4 regions of the Serratia rhizosphaerae genome follow, and region 2 is predicted to be linked to each of the others. Evidence: predicted binding sites of a transcription regulator. Region 2 holds the regulator's gene; each other region holds the start of a gene.

Region 1 (3,674 bases), 1.3 Mb from region 2:
TTTGCCAGGTATTGCGGCTGGAAAATGCACATGCGCAATACGGTGCGGTATTCGCCGTTAACGAAGAATTCGTTAATCAGTTCCCCCTCCACTTCAAAACCCAGTTTGCTGTAGATATGGATCGCTTTGGGGTTTTCTTTGTCGACAATCAGGTACAGCTTATACAGGTTCAGAACGGAGAAGCCGTAGTCCATCGCCAGTTTGGCGGCGGTGCTGGCGTAGCCTTTACCCTGATGCGTCGGGTCGATAATAATCTGGAACTCCGCCCGACGGTGAATATGGTCGATCTCCACCAGCTCGACCAGGCCGACCTTCGCCCCTTCGTGCTCAATGATAAAGCGACGTTCGCTCTGATCGTGGATATGTTTATCGTACAGGTCGGACAGTTCGACAAAGGCTTCATAAGGCTCTTCGAACCAGTAGCGCATGACGCTGGCGTTATTGTCCATCTGATGGACAAAGGTTAAATCATCCCGCTCCAGTGGGCGTAAGCGGACGCTGGCGGAACCAGGCATGTGTATTCTCCTATGTGACTGACATACGGGGAAGTATAGCGTTGAGTCGGCCAGAAGAGGTAAAAAAAACGGCGCCGGAGGACGCCGTTGAGGATTGGTTTAGAAAGTACGCTCAGTCGGCGGCGTGCCCCTGTTCGGGCAGGCGTTCGCCGTCCAGCCAGGCGGCGTTGTCGCGCATCGCCAGACGGCCATCGACGAACCAGCCGACCACCAGCGGATAGAGGGTATGCTCCTGCACCTGTACCCGCTCAACCACCTCATCTTCTTCGTCGCCGGGGAAGATCGGCACTTTGGCCTGCAGAATAACCGGCCCGCCGTCGAGCTGCTCGGTGACGAAGTGCACCGAAGTGCCGTGCTCGTCATCGCCGTTGTCGATCGCCTGGCGATGGGTATGCAGACCCGGATATTTCGGCAGCAGAGAAGGGTGGATATTCAGCATCCGGCCGGCATAGCGCTGGACGAACGGCGCGCTGAGAATGCGCATATAGCCGGCCAGCACCACCAGATCCGGCTGGTACTGGTCGATGGCGTCCGCCAGCGCGTCGTCAAACGCCTGGCGGTCGGCAAAGGCTTTGGCATCCAGCGCGTGGGCGGCAATGCCTGCCGCCTCGGCGCGTTGCAGACCATAGGCCTGCGCCTTGTTGCTGAATACTGCGACGATCTCGGCGGCGATCCGCCCCTGCTGGCAGGCGTCGATCAGCGCCTGGAGATTACTCCCCTGGCCGGAGATCAACACCACAATCTTTTTCATCACTGAATGACCACTTGCTGTTCGTCGGAAGATGCAGTGAGTTTACCGATTTTCCAGGCTTTTTCACCTGCCGCGTTCAGCAGGGCGATGGCGGCCTCTACTTCGCTTTCCGGCAGGGCAATCAGCATCCCGACGCCGCAGTTAAAGGTGCGGTACATTTCGTGACGGCTGACGTTACCCGCCTGCTGCAGCCAGTTGAACACCGCCGGCCACTGCCAGCTGGATTCATCGATCACCGCCTGCATGCCTTCCGGCAGTACGCGCGGGATATTTTCCCAGAAGCCGCCGCCGGTCAGGTGGGCGATGGCGTGCACCTCGCGGTTGGCGATCAGTTCCAGTACCGATTTCACGTAGATTTTAGTCGGCGCCAGCAGGTGGTCGGCCAGCGGTTTGCCGTCCAGCTGAGTGGTGGTCGGGTCGGTATTGCTGACCTCGAGGATTTTACGCACCAGCGAGTAGCCGTTGGAGTGCGGGCCGGAAGCGCCCAGCGCGATCAGCGCGTCGCCGGCCTGCACCTTGCTGCCGTCGATGATTTCAGACTTTTCGACCACGCCGACGCAGAAGCCGGCCACGTCATAGTCGTCGCCGTGGTACATGCCCGGCATTTCAGCGGTTTCGCCGCCTACCAGCGCGCAGCCGGACTGTTTACAGCCTTCGGCGATGCCGGTTATGACGCTGGCGGCGGTGTCGACGTCCAGCTTGCCGGTGGCGTAGTAATCCAGGAAGAACAGCGGCTCTGCGCCCTGTACCACCAGGTCGTTGACGCACATGGCCACCAGATCGATGCCGATGGTGTCGTGACGCTTCAGATCCATGGCCAGACGCAGTTTGGTGCCCACGCCGTCAGTGCCGGAAACCAGCACCGGTTCGCGGTATTTCTGCGGCAACGCGCACAGCGCGCCAAAACCGCCCAACCCTCCCATCACTTCCGGGCGACGGGTCTGTTTTACTACACCTTTGATACGGTCTACCAATGCATTGCCAGCATCGATATCGACACCTGCGTCTTTATAGCTGAGAGAGGTTTTGTCGGTCACTGCGCGATCCCCACGACGGTTTGCGGATTGAAAAACGGGGCTTCCGGCCTTTGCTTCCGGAACCCGGCGCGGCAATTCTAACAGTGCAGGCAAACGTTTGCGAGCGGCTTGTGAGGCCGATCTACATTTTCATCCCCTATACTGATAATCATACTTTTGTTGATCCCGATCGGGCCATTGTGGGTGGCGCAGCGGGAAAAAGGCGGTATAATCCCGCGATTTTTTTGGCCGTCAACCACCTTAATAGGAGAAAAATGATGAAGATCGTTGAGGTGAAACACCCGCTGGTAAAACACAAGCTTGGCCTGATGCGCGATCACGAAATCAGCACCAAACGCTTTCGTGAGCTGGCTTCTGAAGTGGGGAGTTTGTTGACCTATGAAGCGACCGCCGATCTGGCTACCGAGACGGTCACGATTGAAGGCTGGTGCGGGCCGGTTGAAGTTGAACAGATTAAAGGGAAAAAAATTACCGTAGTGCCGATCCTGCGTGCCGGTCTCGGCATGATGGAAGGGGTACTGGAGCACGTGCCTAGCGCGCGCATCAGCGTGGTCGGCGTTTATCGCGACGAAGAAACCCTGGAGCCGGTGCCGTATTTCCAGAAGCTGGTGTCCAATATTGAAGAGCGCATGGCGCTGGTGGTTGACCCGATGCTGGCGACCGGCGGCTCGATGATCGCCACGATCGATCTGTTGAAGAAGGCCGGCTGCAGTAGCATTAAGGTGCTGGTATTGGTGGCGGCGCCGGAAGGGATCAAAGCGCTGGAAAAAGCGCACCCTGACGTTGAGCTGTATACCGCGTCCATCGATCAGTGCCTGAATGAGCACGGTTACATCGTGCCGGGGCTGGGTGATGCCGGCGACAAGATATTTGGTACCAAATAAGATAATTAGCCGACTTAACGAGTCGGCTTTTTTTTGGCTTACAACTTATAAAATCAATAAGCACGAGGAAAAACACCCATGACCCGTCGCGCCATTGGCGTCAGCGAGCGCCCGCCGCTGCTGCAGACCATTCCGCTCAGCCTTCAGCATCTGTTCGCCATGTTTGGCGCCACCGTGCTGGTGCCGATCCTGTTCAAGATTAACCCGGCCACGGTGCTGCTGTTTAACGGCGTCGGCACGTTGCTGTATCTGTTTATCTGTAAAGGCAAGATTCCGGCCTATCTGGGATCCAGCTTTGCCTTTATTTCACCGGTGCTGCTGCTGTTGCCGCTGGGTTATGAACTGGCGCTCGGCGGCTTTATCGTCTGCGGCCTGCTGTTTTGTCTGGTGGCGCTGATCGTCAAGAAAGCCGGCACCGGCTGGCTCGACGTGATGTTCCCGCCGGCGGCGATGGGGGCGATTGTTGCGGTTATCGGTCTTGAACTGG
Region 2 (3,674 bases):
GCCGATATCGTTCGGGCTGTAGCCCATATTGCCCAGAATAAACGGCGAGCCGGTCAGCCAGGCGAAGAAACCGGCTGAGCAGGCGGCGTACACCAGCACGTTGCCGCTGTACAGCGGCGACTTCAGCAACTGCAGGAAACCGATGCCTGGCACCGCGCCTTCATCGGTTCGCGGACGCGGCTTGTCGCGCAGCAGCAGCGTCGGCAACAGCAGCAGCAGCGTAATGGCCAGCAGCACGGCGAAGATCGCGCGCCAGTTCAGGTGGTTCAGCAGCCAGGCGCCGACCAGCGGCGCCAGCGCCGGTGAGAGAGCGACCAACGGCATAATGGTGGCAAACACCTGGTTGGCGCGGCTGCCCGGGTAGCGGTCGATCACGATGGCCTGCCAGGTCACGGCGGCGGCGCAGACGCCGACCGCCTGTATAAAGCGCAGCGTCCACAGTTGCAGCGCGTTGTCCGCCCACATCATGCCGAGGCAACCCAGCCCAAACAGCGCCAGGCCAATCAGCAGCACCGGTTTGCGTCCCAGTTTGTCGGACAAGGGCCCCCACAGCAGTTGCGCAAAGGCAAAGCCAGCCAGGAAGATGCTCAGGCTGGCGCTAATGGCGCCGGGAGAAATCTGCAGATCTTTCTGCATCATGCCGAAGGCCGGCAGGTACATATCCGTGGCCAGAAAGCCGAGCATACTCAGGCCGGCCAGATAAAACATAAATCCAAAGTTTCGCATAGTGGTTCTCAGTCGTTATTTGTGATGCAGGTTTTCACGCCGCGCAGTGTATCCGGCTGGATCTCTGGTTGTGAAACGGTAATATTTGCATACTGGTTTGAAAATTTTTGCAGGCAAACGTATGTGGTCTGAATATTCACTGGATGTGGTCGACGCCGTGGCGCGTACCGGCAGTTTCAGCGCGGCGGCGCAGGAGCTGCACCGCGTTCCTTCCGCGGTCAGCTATACCGTGCGCCAGTTGGAGCAGTGGCTGGCGGTGCCGCTGTTTGAGCGGCGCCATCGCGACGTCATGCTGACGCCGGCGGGGGCGCTGTTTGTCCAGGAGTCACGCGCTGTCATCAAAAAAATGCTCGACACGCGCCGTCAGTGCCAGCAGGTCGCCAACGGCTGGCGCGGGCAGGTGAAGATCGCCGTCGATCTGATTGTTAAGCCGCAGCGCTGCCGACAGCTGGTACTGGATTTCTATCGTCATTTCCCGGACGTTGAACTGCTGCTGCAGCCGGAAGTGTTCAACGGCGTATGGGATGCGCTGGTGGATGGCCGCGCCGAAATGGCCATCGGCGCCACGCGCGCAGTGCCCGCCGGCGGCGGGTTCGCCTTTCGCGATATGGGCTTTATGAACTGGCTGTGCGTGGTCAGCGCCGATCATCCGCTGGCCGGGCTGAACGGCGCGCTCAGTGATGAACAGCTGCGTCCCTATCCGGCGCTGTTGCTGGAGGATACGTCGCGCAATCTGCCCAAGCGAGTGACCTGGTCGCTGGACAACCAGCGCCGCCTGGTGGTGCCGGACTGGGTGTCGGCGGTGGATTGCCTGCGTGGCGGTTTATGCGTCGGCATGGCGCCGGCGCACAGGGTGTTGCCGCTGGTGGCGCGCGGCGAGCTGGCGGTGCTGCAGCTGCACGAACCGTTTCCGCCCAGCGCCTGCTGTTTGACCTGGCAGCAACCTAATCAGTCGCCGGCCATCGCCTGGCTGCTGGATTATCTGGGGGACAGCGAGACGCTGAATCATGAGTGGCTGAGCGAAGAAGAGGAAGCGGGGCCGGCAGAGGAGTAGGCGCACCGGCCGGTCGCAATTAGCGGCGGTAATCGATAAAGGGACCGTCGGCCACGGAGCGCCGTTCGATCAGTTTAGGATGGACTTCGATCACCTGCGACTCCTCGCGCTTGCTGATAATGCGGTCCAGCAGCATGGTGAAGGCCATTTCGCCCAGGCGCTCTTTCGGCTGGTGCACCGTGGTCAGGGCCGGGGTGAAGTAGCGCGCGTTGCGCACGTTATCATAGCCGATCACCGAAATATCCTGCGGTACGCGCAGGCCCAGCTCGTCCGCGGCGCAAATGGCGCCCATCGCCATAATATCGCCGCCGCAGAACACCGCCGTCGGGCGGTGCTTTTGCGACAGGATCTGGTGCATTGCCTTATAGCCGGACTCCGGCTCGAAGTCGCCCTGGACGATCCACTCGTTGCGCAACTCGACATTGGCCTCCTGCAGGGCCTTCAGGAAACCCTGATGGCGGCCGCCGCCGGTGTTGCGCGACAGCTGGCCTGGAATGGCGCCGATCTCACGGTGGCCGCGCTCGATCAGATAGCGGCCCGCCAGATAGCCGCCTTCGAAGGCGTTATCGATAATGGTGTCGGTAAAGTCGCTGCGCGCCACGCCCCAGTCCATCACCACCATCGGAATATTACGGTGGTCTTCCAGCATGCCGAGCAGCTGATCGGGGTATTCGGAACACATTACCAGCAGGCCATCGACGCGCTTTTGCGCCAGCATTGCCAGATAGGCGCGCTGCTTGTCCAGATTGTTGTGCGAGTTGCACAGAATCAGGGTGTAGCCTTTGCTGTAGCAGCTGTTTTCCACGGCCTCAATCACTTCGGCAAAATAGGGGGCTTCGCTGGAGGTCGCCAGCAGGCCGATGGATTTGGTGTGGTTGACCTTCAGGCTGCGCGCAACCGCGCTGGGTGAATAGTGCAGCTCTTTAATGGCGGCCCAGACCGCCGCTTTAGTCTCTTCGGCGACGAAACGGGTCTTATTGATGACGTGCGAAACGGTGGTGGTGGAAACGCCCGCGCGTTTGGCCACATCTTTAATCGTTGCCATGTAAAGATGACTCCTGAACTCACATGTTTGCAGTATGTAAGCATGTTGTTAATCGTTTGCCTGCGCAGATCCTTCTCCAAAATCTCGAAAACGTAGTTTTTAGTTTGGAAGTCGTAAGCCGCTTGCTTGGTTTGGAGGGGCTTATTGGCCGGTACGCAGCAGTGAACTGCGAATTTTGGCGTATATTGCGCAAAAGTGGAAGAGGAAATCGGTATTATCCGCCAGGAATGCGGGCAATATTTTTATATTGGCCTCTTTTTTGCCGCAACACGATCGGGCGTTGCGCAAAATCAATGGGGAATGGCCGTGAACTGTGGGAAAATCATTTGACCCATTAACGCTGGGGGCTTTATGCTGGCGTCGCGAAACAGATAAGGGAGTTTCTGATGGAAACCGAGTTGAAATTGTCATTGTTCACCACCGTATGTGCGTTGGTGATGATTATCGCCTTTAGCTTTACCGCTGCGCTGAACTGATTGTTCTGCGAAATATAAAAAGGCGCAGTAATTACTGCGCCTTTTCTGTTTGCGGGTTAACCGGCGCTTATGCCAGATTTTCCGCCACGAACGCCCAGTTTACCAACGCCCAGAAGTTTTCCAGGTAGTTAGGACGCGCATTGCGGTAATCAATGTAGTAAGCGTGTTCCCACACGTCCACGGTCAGCAGCGGTTTGTCTTCACCGGTCAGCGGGGTAGCCGCGTTGGAGGTGTTGACGATCGCCAGTGAACCGTCTGCTTTTTTCACCAGCCAGGTCCAGCCTGCGCCGAAGTTGCCGACAGCGGATTTGGTGAACGCTTCTTTAAACGCGGCGAAAGAGCCGAAAGCCTGATTGATGGCATCCGCCACCGC
Region 3 (3,674 bases), 2.3 Mb from region 2:
CAGGCCGCCGATCGCCACCTTGAGGAACTCCAGCGTCGCGCCGCCCACGGTGAACACCATGGTGCCCATCGCCACCGCAATGGCAAACTTGAGCGACACCAGGCCGGAGGCGTCGTTCATCAGCGCCTCGCCCTCCAGCACGCCCATAATCGGTTTAGGGATACGCCCTTTGCCGACGATGCCGGACAGCGCCACGGCATCGGTCGGCGACAGCACCGCCGCCAGCGCGAACGCCGCCACCAGCGGAATACCCGGCACCATCAGGTAGATCAGGTAACCGACGCCGACCACGGTGATCAGCACCAGCACCAGCGCCAGCCCGAGCACCTCGCGGCCATGATGAATAAACTCGCGCATCGGCGTTTTCCAGCCGTCGGCAAACAGCAGCGGCGGGATAAACAGCACTAAAAACAGTTCCGGATCGAAGTCCACGTGCAGCCCGAAATGCGGCCAGGCCAACAGCGCACCGATGGCGATTTGCATTAAGGGGAGCGGCACCTGGAACGGCAACATACGCGTCACCACCCCAGACAGGGAGACCACCAGGATCAAAATGAGGATTGTAAAAAAGATTTCCATGCTTTCCTTAGACTCTACGGTTTCGACCTCAACGGCGCATTGCCAGAGTATGTGCCAAATAGTAGATCACTTTTTTTACGTCGGTGAAAGCTTGTTGTGCCTTTCAAAACGGCGAAATAGATTAAGGAGAGTAATCTGAAACCGGGACGCGCCAAACGCGTCCCGGCAGAGGATTTAGATGGCCCAGCCACCGGCGTAAAACACCACCAGCGCTACGGCAATGACGACGGTGCCGATATTCAGCTTACGCCATTCACCGGAGAAAACGCGGCCGATCACCAGCGCGCTGAAGCCCAGCATAATGCCGGTAACGATGTTGCAGGTCAGCACGATAAACACCGCGCACAGCAGGCCGGACATCGCGTCGACAAAGTCGTCAAAGTCCAGCTTGGTGACGTTGCTGAGCATCAGCAGGCCGACATACATCAGCGCCGGCGCCGTCGCATACACCGGCACCAGGTAGGAGAGCGGCGACAGGAACAGAATCAGCAGGAACAGCAACCCCACCACGGTAGCGGTCAGGCCGGTTTTACCGCCGGCTGCGGTGCCCGCCGCCGATTCGATATACACCGCCGCCGGCGCCGCGCCCACCAGCGCCGAGAAAATGCTGCTGACCGAGTCAGAGGTCAGCGCCTTACCGCCGCTGACGATCTGGCCGTCTTTATCCAGCAGGTTCGCCTGCCCGGCCACCGCGCGGATGGTGCCGGTAGCGTCAAACACCGCGGTCATTACCAGCGCCAGCACGCTCGGCAACACCACCGGCTGCAGTGCCCCCATAATATCCAGGCTGAAAATCAGCGAGTTGCCCTGCTCATCGGCCAAACTCGGCATGGCAAACAGCCCCTGATACTTCACCGCCGGATCGAAAATCAGGCCGATAACGGAGATGGCGATAATCACCAGCAGAATGCCGCCCGGCACCCGCAGCTTCTCCAGACCGAAAATCACCGCCAGCCCGAGCAGCGTCATCACCACCGGGAAAGAGGTAAAGGCGCCCAGCGCCACCGGCAGCCCGTCCAGCGGGTTCTTCACCACCAGGCCGACGCCGTTGGCGGCGATCAGCAGCAGGAACAGGCCAATACCGATGCCGGTGCCGTGCGCCACGCCCATCGGCAGGTTACGCAGGATCCATGAGCGGATGCCGGTCACCGAGATCACGGTAAACAGCAGCCCCATCAGGCATACCGCACCCAACGCCACCGGAATGCTGATCTGCTGGCCCAGCACCAGACTGAAGGCGGTAAACGCCGTTAAAGAAATGGCGCAGCCGATCGCCATCGGCAGATTCGCCCACAGCCCCATCAGCAGCGACCCGAAGCCGGCAACCAGACAGGTGGCGACGAACACCGCGGTCGGCGGGAAACCGGCCTTGCCCAGCATGCTCGGCACCACAATCACCGAATAGACCATCGCCAAAAAGGTGGTCAGGCCCGCCACCACTTCCTGCCGCACGCTGCTGCCGCGCTGCGAAATTTTAAAATAACCATCAAGCCCGCCTTTTGCTGTTGCGGCGTTATTCGCTTGAGAATTCGACATGTTGCTGTCCCCTGTAATCACTGCTCGTCTGTTGCAGAAGGTGTTTTTAACGTCCGCAGCCGACAGGACAGAATCGTTTCCGTCACGTTTGCTCCCAATTCCTTGCACCGCGCGGCAGATAGCGGCCGCGCACAAGGCAAACGATTAACTCTCGGCATGAGGTACGGGTGAATTTATAGTGTTTTTACTGAAGCAAACGATTATCCAGCCTTCTATACCGTCCGATCAACTAAAGATCGCGACGAGCAAAGCAGAAAGTCGTCGATCCGGCGATTTTAACGTCTGGCGCAGAGCGCGGCGGACTCGGCCGCCGCATGATGAGGCTCCCGTGCTCAGGACGGCATGGCCTGCGGCTCCATAAACATCAGCTCCCAAATATGGCCGTCCAGATCCTGAAAGCCGTGGCCGTACATAAAACCATGGTCCTGCGGCTGGTTATAGGTGTTGCCGCCGGCGGCGATCGCCTTGCGAACCAGATCGTCCACCGCCGCACGGCTGGGCCGCGACAGACAAAGCAGCACCTCCGTGGCCCGTTTGGCATCGCCGATCGGGTTGGGGGTAAACATTTTGAATTTATCGTGGGTTAACAGCATCACATAGATGGTGTCGCTCACCACCATGCAGGCGGCGCTGTCGTCGGTGAACTGCTGATTGAATGCAAAGCCCAGCTGACCAAAGAAATCCATCGAGGCGGGCAAATCGCTGACCGGCAAATTCACAAAGATTTGAGTCGTCATGGGCCATCTCCGAGAAGCAGTGACCTATCGAGTATAGTCCAGACGGTTAAAGCAGCAGATGATAAGGGCCGCCCTGCTCCAGCGCCCGCTGGTAAGCCGGGCGCTGATGAATGCGCCGCAGAAAATCACGCAGCTGCGGACAGCCGTCCAAGCCGCCGCGCGCGGCCATCGCCTCCAGCGGAAAACTCATCTTGATATCGGCAGCGCTGAAATCATGACCGGCAAACCAGGGGTTGGCGCGCAGGTGTTGTTCCAGATAGTCACGGTGCACGGCGATCTGCCTATCGAGATAGTTACGCTGCACCCCTTTACCGATGGCGCCGGCCAGCTTGCGCAACAGCAACGGCACCGGCGGCTGACCGAGGCGGCCAAACACCAGCTTCATCACCAGCAGCGGCATCAGCGACCCTTCCGCATAGTGCAGCCAGTAGCGGTACTGCTGACGCGCATGAAAGTCGGTGGGCATAAACTGCCCCTGCGCATCGTAGGCTTCCTGCAGATATTCGATGATTGCGCCGGACTCGGCCAGCGTCAAATCGCCGTCGACAATCACCGGCGACTTACCCAGCGGATGGATTTTCTTTAACGCCGGCGGCGCCAGCAGGCTTCCCGACTCACGCTGATAACGCTGCACCTGATAGGGCTGCGCCAGCTCTTCTAAAAACCACAAAATAGGCTGCGAGCGCGAGTTATTCAGATGGTGCACAATGATCATCCGACGTCCCCGATGCGCTGCCAGACCAGCTCGCCAATCTGCACGCCGTTACCGATTTGCAGCGGCGCGGTGCGCAGCGTCAGCTTATCGCCGACAAAAGTATAAAA
Region 4 (3,674 bases), 180 kb from region 2:
GCTGGTTGGCGCGGTGGCGCTGTCCGCGCTGTCGTTCGATCTGGTCACCGCCACCGCACTGATCAATTTCGGCGCGCTGGTGGCCTTTACCTTTGTCAATCTGTCGGTGATCAGCCACTTCTTTATCCGCGAAGGGCGCAATAAAACCTGGAAAGATCGTTTCCAATTCCTGTTCCTGCCGCTGGTGGGGGCGCTGACCGTCGGCGTGCTGTGGCTGAACCTGGAGAAAAGTTCGCTGACTATGGGGCTGTGCTGGGCCGGGGCAGGCGTGATTTATCTGGCGTACCTGACCCGGCGCTTCCGCCAGCCGCCGCCGCAGTTTGAGCGTCAGCCGTTGCCGTAATCGCTAAGCGGGCGCGGCTTGCCGCGCCCGCTGTTCAGACGCGACGCCTTCTTTTTCCGGTCCGGTCGGGGTACAGTGAAATCTTGGAAAAGGAATTCATTGGAAATCATCGGATGTCACCTCTCGCCGTATCCCATAAAGCCACATTACTGGGGCTATTAGCCATTGTATTTTGGAGCAGTGTTATAGGCCTGATCCGCAGCGTGAGCGAAGGGCTTGGCCCGATTGGCGGCGCAGCGATGATCTACAGCGTCGGCGCGCTTTTCTTGTTGCTGGTGATGGGCATACCAAAGTTGTCAACATTCCCCCGCGTTTACCTGTTGTACGGCAGCGTGCTGTTTGTCGCTTATGAAATCTGTCTGTCACTATCGCTGGGCTATGCCGACAACCGGATGCAGGCGATTGAGCTGGGCATGATTAACTACCTATGGCCCAGCCTGACGGTATTGATGGCGATCTTGTTCAACGGACAAAAGGCGACATGGTGGGTGCTGCCTGGCCTGTTGCTGGCGCTGTTCGGCATCGGCTGGATCATGAGCGGGGAGGGCGCCTGGTCGCTGCAACAGATGCTGGGCAACGTACGCAGTAACCCACTGAGCTACACCCTGGCCTTCAGCGGCGCGGTTATCTGGGCGCTGTACTGCAGCGTGACCAGAAGGCTGGCGCAGGGGAAAAACGGCGTAGCGCTGTTTACCGCCCTGACGGCGTTGGCGCTGTGGGGGAAGTATGGCGTCAGTGCGGAGGGTGCCTTGCATTTTCACTGGCCGATAACGCTGATGCTGCTGTGCGCCGGCGTGGCGATGGGGGCCGGCTATGCCTTATGGAACATTGGCATCCTGCACGGCAATATGACGTTGCTGGCGACGGCCTCCTACTTCGCTCCGGTGCTCTCTTCACTCTTTGCTGCCGTGATGCTTAATACGGCGTTGACCGTCAGCTTCTGGCAAGGGGTGGGGATGGTGATCGTTGGTTCGCTGGTCTGTTGGCGTGCCACCCGCGGCTGAACGGTGCGGTTTTCGTGTGTAAACAGCGCCCCGGCGGGGAAATTAGACTAAGATCATATAACGTCTTCTTGCTGAAGGAACGTGAACTATGCGCAGTGATATCCAGTTTCTTCCCCAGCCGGCGATTGACGATCAGACGTTTATGTACGGCGACACCGTACGGCTGACGACGGCTAATTTACGGCATGAATATCAACTTGATGTAAACATCCTGCGCCGCGCAGGCCGGCAGATATATGGCGCGGTGGTCGCCGCCGCGCCGAAAACGGACATCCCCCCGCAGGAGTGGGAGATTGCACGCGGCGACGAGGTGGTCTTCCGTAAGGAAAATATCGCCAAGGCGGTGCCGGGCACACGCTGAAGCCATTGGCTCAGCGCGTGCGGCATCCTGTATCACACGTCTCAGTTCGTCGGCGGCACTGGCTTGCCGACGAAACATCGCTGCTTCTTCATCACCGTATCTTATCCTTGATGTGCTCTCCGGGCGGCTGGCTGTCGTGCGTCATGCTGTTGCCTGAAAAAACACCACTGATGATAAAAATCACATTGATTATGAATTTTCGTGAAACATAATTTGACAAATGTGAACGCAATCGATTACCTATTCGCAAAACAGGTGGCTAGATCACAGATTCCTACCATCGGAGATTTCTATAATGCGCCGGTGATCTGAGTGGGTAACGCTTGTTTACACCCTGTAGGGGTCAGACTTATTTGTCATCTTTTTCTAACGGGCAGCGAATAGCCCTTTAAGCATGTGGTAATAAAATGAAAAAAATAGCTCTCGCAGCAGGCGTTCTTCTTGCGGCGTCTTACAGTGCAGCATCAGTGGCGGATAGTAAAGACAGCGAGTTTGTCTCGGATTGGTGGCATCAAAGTGTGAACGTGGTGGGCAGTTACCATACTCGCTTCGGGCCACAGCTTAACAACGACGTCTATCTGGAATATGAAGCCTTCGCCAAGCACGAATGGTTCGATTTCTACGGCTACATCGACGTGCCGAAATTCTTCGGCGTTGGCAATACGCCGGACCGTGGCATCTGGGATAAAGGTTCGCCGATGTTTATGGAGATCGAGCCGCGTTTCTCCATCGATAAGCTGACCGGCACCAGCCTGGCGTTCGGACCGTTTAAAGAGTGGTACTTCGCCAACAACTATATTTACGATATGGGCCGTAACAAGGCGTCGCGTCAGAACACTTGGTATATGGGGCTGGGCACCGATATCGATACCGGCCTGCCGATGAGCCTGTCGATGAACATCTATGCCAAGTATCAGTGGCAGAACTACGGTGCGGCCAATGAAAACAGCTGGGACGGCTACCGTTTCAAAATTAAGTACTTCGTGCCGCTGACCCAGGTGTGGGGCGGCAACCTGAGCTATATCGGCTTCACGAACTTCGACTTCGGTTCCGATCTGGGCAAGGATGACTTTACGGTGAATGGCCGTCAGGCGCGGACCAGCAACTCCATCGCCTCCAGCCATATTTTGGCGCTGAACTACGACCACTGGCACTACTCGGTCGTGGCGCGTTACTTCCATAACGGCGGTCAGTGGCAGGATGGTGTGGATATCGGCACGCCGCAGGGGCCGATCAAGTCAACCGGCTGGGGCTACTACCTGGTGGTGGGTTACAACTTCTGATCCTGCGCAACAAAAAACCCCGCATTGGCGGGGTTTTTTGCTCCATCACTTAGGCGTCCTGGCTGGGCAAGTGTTTGACCGGCATAAATAGCCGTCCTTTAATGACATAGCATTCGTTGTCAATCCACTTGATGATTTGTTCACAGCTTACGCCTTCCGCTTGTGCATAACGGCTAAGGTCGCCATTGAAATGCCGCGTGATGTATTCCATGAGTGTCATTTGCATTGCTTTTGCTCCTGAGCGCCCGCGGGGCCTATCGGCTCGTCACGGGAGGTAAGGTTTCTCCGAGAACAAATTTAAGATATCGACAACAAAATCTCAACACTTAGTTTTGCTAAGGGTATTGATAGTCATAGAAAAAAGGTCCCGCATACCGCGCGGGAAACGGATGATTCATAGACTGTATGGATGAAATGGTGCTGCGTGAGGCGCGCCATGATCGCCGGGAAGGCTCCCGGCAATGACGCGTTATTCAAACTACTGGAACGCTGGTGGCGTCGCAAGTACATTTTAGTTATGACGGCAGCGGAGCTGAATAATTATGCGTTGATACGCTATTATCAACGGATGACGGGATAATCCACCACCAAGCAGGTGATAAACGTCAGCGTATGGATGATTAGAATCGCCATGTCGCAAATATAAGAGTTTTCCTCATTCTTTATGGGGTAAATTATACTTA

What was found. The regulator PurR, encoded in region 2, represses purine synthesis genes. The targets are predictions, from matches to a motif close to CANGCAAACGTTTGCNTG.
Region 1: the regulator PurR is predicted to act here: its motif matches at 2,390-2,407, upstream of purM (phosphoribosylformylglycinamidine cyclo-ligase).
Region 3: the regulator PurR is predicted to act here: its motif matches at 2,249-2,266, upstream of FO014_RS12120 (NCS2 family permease).
Region 4: the regulator PurR is predicted to act here: its motif matches at 1,934-1,951, upstream of FO014_RS00130 (nucleoside-specific channel-forming protein Tsx).

The regions. Positions count from the first base shown of each region.
Region 1 is NZ_CP041764.1:3,601,661-3,605,334, forward strand. Features, by position in the region: gene speG (spermidine N1-acetyltransferase) at 1-515, opposite strand, end outside; gene purN (phosphoribosylglycinamide formyltransferase) at 628-1,266, opposite strand; gene purM (phosphoribosylformylglycinamidine cyclo-ligase) at 1,266-2,303, opposite strand; gene upp (uracil phosphoribosyltransferase) at 2,561-3,187, shown strand; gene uraA (uracil permease) at 3,266-3,674, shown strand, end outside.
Region 2 is NZ_CP041764.1:4,943,649-4,947,322, reverse strand. Features, by position in the region: gene punC (purine nucleoside transporter PunC) at 1-726, opposite strand, end outside; gene punR (DNA-binding transcriptional activator PunR) at 848-1,780, shown strand; gene purR (HTH-type transcriptional repressor PurR) at 1,800-2,825, opposite strand; gene cydH (cytochrome bd-I oxidase subunit CydH) at 3,212-3,301, shown strand; gene sodB (superoxide dismutase [Fe]) at 3,369-3,674, opposite strand, start outside.
Region 3 is NZ_CP041764.1:2,596,843-2,600,516, reverse strand. Features, by position in the region: gene FO014_RS12125 (Na+/H+ antiporter) at 1-579, opposite strand, end outside; gene FO014_RS12120 (NCS2 family permease) at 754-2,115, opposite strand; gene FO014_RS12115 (VOC family protein) at 2,448-2,852, opposite strand; gene FO014_RS12110 (glutathione S-transferase family protein) at 2,899-3,567, opposite strand; gene FO014_RS12105 (lipocalin-like domain-containing protein) at 3,564-3,674, opposite strand, start outside.
Region 4 is NZ_CP041764.1:25,132-28,805, reverse strand. Features, by position in the region: gene FO014_RS00145 (APC family permease) at 1-343, shown strand, start outside; gene yddG (aromatic amino acid DMT transporter YddG) at 457-1,347, shown strand; gene FO014_RS00135 (hypothetical protein) at 1,436-1,708, shown strand; gene FO014_RS00130 (nucleoside-specific channel-forming protein Tsx) at 2,116-2,991, shown strand; gene FO014_RS23725 (hypothetical protein) at 3,041-3,217, opposite strand.